2 regions of the Variovorax sp. GW531-E2 genome follow, and region 2 is predicted to be linked to the other one. Evidence: predicted binding sites of a transcription regulator. Region 2 holds the regulator's gene; the other holds the start of a gene.
The links. Region 2 encodes sigma-54, which starts transcription at its own class of promoters, with help from an activator protein. Its sites were predicted from a motif close to TGGCANGNAANCTGCTTT; they were not measured.
Positions count from the first base shown of each region.

Region 1: a site for sigma-54 is predicted at 1,293-1,310, ahead of AC07XP_RS13185 (TorF family putative porin). Genes of this name have one in related genera too.

Region 1 covers NZ_JBWKXQ010000018.1:16,617-19,997, reverse strand. The annotation lists partial or broken gene AC07XP_RS13190 (YifB family Mg chelatase-like AAA ATPase) at 204-1,136, opposite strand; gene AC07XP_RS13185 (TorF family putative porin) at 1,354-2,220, shown strand; gene glnK (P-II family nitrogen regulator) at 2,291-2,629, shown strand; gene AC07XP_RS13175 (ammonium transporter) at 2,659-3,381, shown strand, end outside.
Region 2 covers NZ_JBWKXQ010000009.1:133,789-137,169, reverse strand. The annotation lists gene AC07XP_RS08900 (phospholipase D family protein) at 1-1,157, opposite strand, end outside; gene rpoN (RNA polymerase factor sigma-54) at 1,168-2,757, opposite strand; gene lptB (LPS export ABC transporter ATP-binding protein) at 2,912-3,381, opposite strand, start outside.

The sequences.
Region 1 (3,381 bases), on a different contig from region 2:
GATGAAGTCCAGGCCTCGAGTCCAAGATGAACGGCATGCCGGCCAGGGCTGGATACCGCGCCGCAAAGGCGCCATCGGGCTTTGAGTACGCGACGACGAAGCTACGTTGAGTCAATGTTTTTTGATTTGACGATATGTATCAAATTCTATCCGGAATTGCACTCCTGATATTGCAGCTGGTGATTTTTCGCGTTGCACATAACCAAAAACAGCACGCCATGGTGCGCGCGCGAGATCTCGCCCGGCCGCGGCGGCGAGCCGCCGCCCACCAGCGCCACCGCGCTCGCCGTGTGGTGCGGCGTGGCCGTCGGGCGGCTCATCCAGCGCTCGGGCGCCAGCCGGCCGTCGAGGCTGGCGATGGCCGCGCTCTCCAGCGCTTCGTCCACGTTCATCGGCGGCAGCAGGCCGGCGAAGCGGTGCGCCAGCATCGACTTGCCCGAGCCCGGCTCGCCCACCATCAGCAGGCTGTGGCCGCCGGCCGCGGCGATCTCGAGGGCGCGTTTGGCGCCGGTGTGGCCCTTGACGTCGGCCAGGTCGGCATAGCGCGGGGCGCCGTCGCCGGGCGCGGCGCGCACGCGGGTCCAGCCGTCGTCGCTCGCGTCGACCGGCCCGCCGCCGCTGGCGACGAACTGGCGCACCACGTCGAGCAGGTGCCGGGCGCCGTACACCTGCGCACCGGGCACCAGCGCGGCCTCCTGGGCGCTGTCCAGGGGCAGCACCAGCCGCACGGCCGTGCCCTGGGTGTAGGTGGCCACGGCCATCGCGAGCGCGCCGCGCACTGGGCGCAGTTCGCCCGACAGCGACAGCTCGCCGGCGAACTCGTGGCCGGCCAGCCGGGCGTTCTCGATCTGCCCGCTGGCCGCGAGGATGCCCAGCGCGATGGGCAGGTCGAAGCGGCCCGAGTCCTTCGGCAGATCGGCCGGGGCGAGGTTGACGACGATCTTCTTGTTGGTCGGAAATTCGAGCCCGGCGTTCTGGATCGCCGAGCGCACGCGCTCGCGCGCCTCCTTGACCTCGGTCTCGGCCAGCCCGACCAGCGTGAAGCTCGGCAGGCCGTTCGACAGATGCACCTCGACCGTGACGGCGGCGGCCTCCAGGCCGAGCAAGGCGCGGCTTTGCACCAAAGACAGACTCATTTTTCTCCCTCTCCCCAAGTTGGTGCGCCTGCGACGTGCAAGCCCAGGACCGTGCAGCGTGCAAGCGTGTGCAACTGCCGGAAACAGGGCTTGTAACGATTTGGCGCTCATCGCCGGACACCTGCGCCCTCTGGCCGGAGCGGTATTCGTGCAGTTTGGCACGCTCCCTGCTTTGAGGGTGCTCAGGTCCAACAACACACTTGCGAGGAGTTCCCTGATGACGCACCGTACCGCCGCCCAGGCGTTGATCGTTCTGGCCACTGCACTGACCGCCTCGGGCGCCGCCATGGCCCAGGCCGCCGACGCCGCCGCACCGGCGCCCGCGCCCCTGCTCACGGGCAATGTCTCGCTGACCACGAACTACAAGTTCCGCGGCCAGGACCAGGACATGATCGGCAAGAACGACTACGCCAAGACCAAGGGCTTCAAGCCCGCCATCCAGGGCGGCTTCGACTACGCCTTCGGCGACAGCGGCTTCTACATCGGCAACTGGAACTCCAGCGTCAACTGGCTCAAGGGCAACAGCATCGAGAGCGACCTGTACGGCGGCTACAAGTTCAAGGCCGGCCCGGTCGACATGGACGTCGGTGCGCTCACCTACATCTACCCGGGCAACTCGGTGGGCAACACCACCGAGCTGTACGTGGGCGCCACCTACGCCAACGACAGCTTCGGCTCGTTCACGGCCAAGTACTCGCACACGGTGTCCAAGGACTATTTCGGCTACGCCGGCGCCAAGACCGGCTCGGGCCTGAAGGGCCGCAACACCGGCTACCTGAACCTGGCCTACAGCAAGGAGATCGTGCCCAAGGTCACGCTCAAGGCCGCCGTCGGCTTCACCAACATGTCCAGCGACATCCGCAGCCTGGGCTACAAGAGCTACGTGGACTACAACATCGGCGCCACCTACGACTTCGGCAGCGGCCTGACGCTCACGGGCTCGGTGCAGGGCGCCAACAAGAAGGCCAACTACCAGGTCGTGGCCTACCCGGGCATCGAGATCCCCGACTTCGGCACCTTCGGCACCACCTACTACTCGCCCAACAAGGCACGCTTCATCCTCACGCTGACGAAGACGCTGTAATCGACACAACAACCAGGCGCGGCCCACGTTGCCGCGCCGCCTTTCATCCATCCAGAAGGAGCAACTCATCATGAAGCTGGTCACAGCCATCATCAAACCGTTCAAGCTCGACGAGGTGCGCGAAGCACTCTCGGCCATCGGCGTGCAGGGCATCACCGTCACGGAAGTGAAGGGCTTCGGTCGCCAGAAGGGCCACACCGAGCTGTACCGCGGCGCCGAGTACGTGGTCGACTTCCTGCCCAAGGTGAAGATCGAGGCGGCCATCTCCGACGAGCTGGTCGACCGCGTGATCGAGGCCGTGGAAGGCGCCGCGCGCACCGGGAAGATCGGCGACGGCAAGATCTTTGTCTACAACCTCGAACAGGTCGTGCGCATCCGCACCGGCGAAACGGGCCGCGAAGCCCTCTGATCGAGTCCTGGCCCGAAAGAACAACGACTATGAAAAAACTTCTTGTCTCTCTTGCGCTCGGCTTGAGCGTCTTCGTCGCCGGTACTTCGGCGCTGGCCCAGGCACCCGCCGCCACCCCTGAGGCACCGGCTGCATCGGCACCTGCTGCACCTGCCGCAGCTGCGCCCGCTCCTGCAGCGGCTGCGGCACCCGCAGCCGCCGAGGCCGCGCCCGCCGCACCGGCCGCTGCCCCCGCGCCCAAGGTCGACTCCGGCGACACCGCCTGGATGCTCACCTCGACCCTGCTCGTGATCCTGATGACCATCCCCGGCCTGGCGCTGTTCTACGGCGGCCTGGGCCGCTCCAAGAACATGCTGTCGGTGCTGATGCAGGTCTTCGTGATCTTCTCGCTCATCAGCCTGCTGTGGGCCATCTACGGCTACAGCCTGGCCTTCACAGGCGACGGCAACTTCTTCGGAAGCTTCGACAAGATCTTCATGAAGGGCATCACGCAGGAGACCTTCGGCGCGTTGACCACGATCCCCGAATACGTGTTCTTCGCCTTCCAGGGCACCTTCGCGGCCATCACCGTGGCGCTGATCGTCGGCGCTTTTGCAGAACGCGCCAAGTTCTCGGCCGTGCTGCTGTTCTCGGTGATCTGGTTCACCTTCAGCTACGTGCCCATGGCCCACATCGTGTGGGGCGGCGGCCTGCTGGGCAAGGACGGCGCGCTCGACTTCGCCGGCGGCACCGTGGTGCACATCAACGCCGGT
Region 2 (3,381 bases):
GCGGTGTGCACCAGCGGTTCGTCGGTGGCGGCGAGCGAGTTGGTGACCACGCTGATCTTCACGTTGCGCCCGCGGATCTCGCGCATCACCTCCAGCCCCGACGCGCCCGGGATCAGGTAGGGCGACACCAGCGTCACCTCGCTGCGCGCGCGGCGCATCTGCTCGACCACGTTGTAGCGCACGCTGTCCACGTCGAGCAGCGGCACGCCGCCATACGACGCGGTCTTGCCGATCACGCGGTCAGGTGAATCGGCATACGCCTCGGCGGTGGTCCAGATCAGGCCGAGCTTGCCGGCGTCGAGGTCGTCGGCCACGGGGCTGTAGCCGAGCAGGTCGTTGGGCGCGGGCCTGGGCGGTGGGGGCGTGGTGTCGGGGCCGGTGGCGGCGTCGAAGCGGCGCTGCAGCTCTTCGCGCGGCAGGTCGGTGTGCACGACCGCGCCGATCGGGCGCACGTGCGGGCTGTTCCAGTACTGGTCGAACAGCACGCCCAGGCGCGGGATCAGCGCACCCGTGACGAAGGTGTCGAGGTCGATGAAGTTCGGGCCCGTGGTGCGGCGGAAGTACTGGTTGCCGATGTTGCGCCCGCCCGCCACCGCCATCGCGCCGTCGGCGATGAAGAGCTTGTTGTGCATGCGGCGGTTGACGCGGCTGAAGTCGAACAGCGATGCGGTGAAGCGCTTGAGCAGGCTGCCGCGCCCGGCCGGGAACGGGTTGAACAGGCGCAGCTCCACGTTCGGCGTGGCGGCAAGGCCGAGCAGCAGTTCGTCTTCGCCGGACGTGTACAGGTCGTCCATCAACAGGCGCACGCGCACCCCGCGCTGGGCCGCATCGCGCAGGGTGCGCAGCAGGTAGCGGCCGGTCTCGTCGTTCTCGATCTGGTAGTACTGCACGTCGAGCGTGCGCTGCGCGCGGCGCGCCAGCTGCAGCCGCGTGTCGAAGGCGAAGTCGCCGCCGGGCATCAGGCGAAAGCCGCTGAGGTCGGGATCGGGCTGCGAGGCCAGCGCGATCTTGCCGAGCGCGGTGTCGGCCGAGACGGCGATGGCCTTGGTGGGCGGGCGCGGTGCCTCGTCGGGCAGCGTGGCGCAGCCGGCAAACAGCAGCGCCGCCGCGATGACGACCACCCAATGCCCACAGCGCGACAGCAGGCGGCTCGTCATCGTCGGTCTTCTAGAGTGCCTTGCGCAGGTTGGCGGGTGCGATGCGCAGCGCTTCGCGGTACTTGGCGACGGTGCGGCGCGCGCACTCGATGCCCTGCTCTTTCAGCATCTCGGAGATCTGGCTGTCGGACAGCGGCTTCTTGATGCTCTCGGAACTCACGAACTGCTTGATCAGCGCGCGCACCGCGGTGCTCGACGCGTTGCCGCCGGTCTCGGTGCCCAGCGCCGAGCCGAAGAAGTACTTGAGCTCGACCGTGCCGAAGGGCGTGGCCATGTACTTGGCGGTGGTCACGCGCGAGATGGTCGACTCGTGCAGGCCCAGCTCGTCGGCGATCTCGCGCAGCACCAGCGGGCGCATGGCCAGCTCGCCGTGCACGAAGTAGCTCTTCTGGCGCTCGACGATGGCGTTGCTCACGCGCAGGATGGTGTCGAAGCGCTGCTGGATGTTCTTGATGAACCAGCGCGCCTCCTGCAGCCGCTGCGACAGCGCCTGGCTGCCCTCGCCCTTGTGCGACTTGAGCGCGCCGGCGTAGATGTCGTGCACGCGCAGGCGCGGCATGACCTCGGGGTTGAGCATGACGCGGAACTTCACGTTGGTGCCGCGCCCGGTCTTGGTGACGATCACATCGGGAATGACGATGTTGCGCTCTACATCGACGAAACGGCGCCCCGGCTTGGGTTCGAGCCGCGCAATGATCTGCAGCGCCGAGCGCACCAGCTCTTCGTTGGTGCGCGTGAGCGTGGCCAGGCGCTTGAAGTCGCGCCGCGCGAGCAGCTCCATGGGCTGCTTGCAGATCGCGATGGCGGTCTTGCGGATGAGCGCCTCGGCCTCGGTCTCGTCTTCGCTGGCGAGCGCCTTCAGCTGGATGCTCAGGCATTCGCCGAGGTCGCGCGCACCGACGCCGACCGGCTCCAGGCTCTGCAGCAGGCCCAGCGCCACCTGGAAGTGGTGCACGAGGTCGTCGAACTGGTCGTTGTCGTCGCCCGCCAGGCCCGAGGCCAGCGCGGGCAGCGAGTCTTCGAGGTAGCCGTCGTCGTTGAGCGATTCGATCAGGAAGCGCAGCGCGGCGCAGTCGTTTTCGTTCAGGCGCAGGCTCAGCGCCTGGCGATGCAGGAAGGACTGCAGCGACTCCTGGCTGCGCGCGAGTTCGGTGGCGTCGGCCCGCTCGTCGTCGCCCAGGTTGTTCTGGCGCGCGGGCGCATCGCTGCCCCACTCGCTGTCGTCGGGCGCCATGTCGACAGTGCCGTCGCCTTCCCAATCGGGCTCGCGCTCGGCGATCTCGGCGGCGGGGCCGTCGGTGTCGGGGGTCGAGGTGCTGGTGTCGCTGGACGTGGAGGAAGTGCTGGCGGCGGACGGCGTGAACTCGGCCTCCCCCTCGCCCACGTCGTCGCGCGGCACCGGCGCGTCGGCCGTGTCCAGCCCGAACTCCTCGCGCGCCGCTTCTTCCGCGGTGCGTTCGAGGAACGGGTTCTCGTCCAGCATCTGCTCCACTTCCTGGCTCAGTTCGAGCGTGGAGAGCTGGAGCAGGCGAATGGACTGCTGCAGCTGTGGCGTCAAGGCCAGATGCTGCGAGACGCGAAGGGACAGCCCTTGCTTCATGAGGAAATGGCTCCCCCCCAGGCTGCGCGCTTCGCGCTACGCCAACCCCCTACCGGGGGCGGGCCGGCCGCTTCGGGCGGCCGTGCGCGGCGGCCCCCGCGAGGAAGCTCCGCGCGGACGGCGGCCACGATGATCCTTGACCCTCGCCGCACGGTCACATCCGGAAGTGCTCGCCCAGGTACACCCTGCGTACCTCGGCGTTGTCGACGATCTCCGAGGGTGTGCCTTGTGCCAGCACGTGCCCGTCGCTGATGATGAACGCGTGATCGCAGATGCCCAGCGTCTCACGCACGTTGTGGTCGGTGATGAGCACGCCGATGCCGCGCTCTTTCAGGAAGCTGATGATCCGCTGGATCTCGATCACGGCGATCGGGTCGATGCCGGCGAAGGGCTCGTCCAGCAGGATGAAGCGCGGCTGCGTGGCCAGCGCGCGCGCGATCTCGACGCGGCGGCGCTCGCCGCCCGACAGTGCGAGCGCGGGCGAATCGCGCAGGTGGTCCACGCGCAGGTCGGCCAGCAGGTCGGCCAGGCGCTCTTCGGTGTGCTGCTTGGTCAGCGGCATCATGCGGCCGTTGGCGTCGGGCTCGCGCTGCAGCTCGAGCACGGCGCGCACGTTTTCCTCGA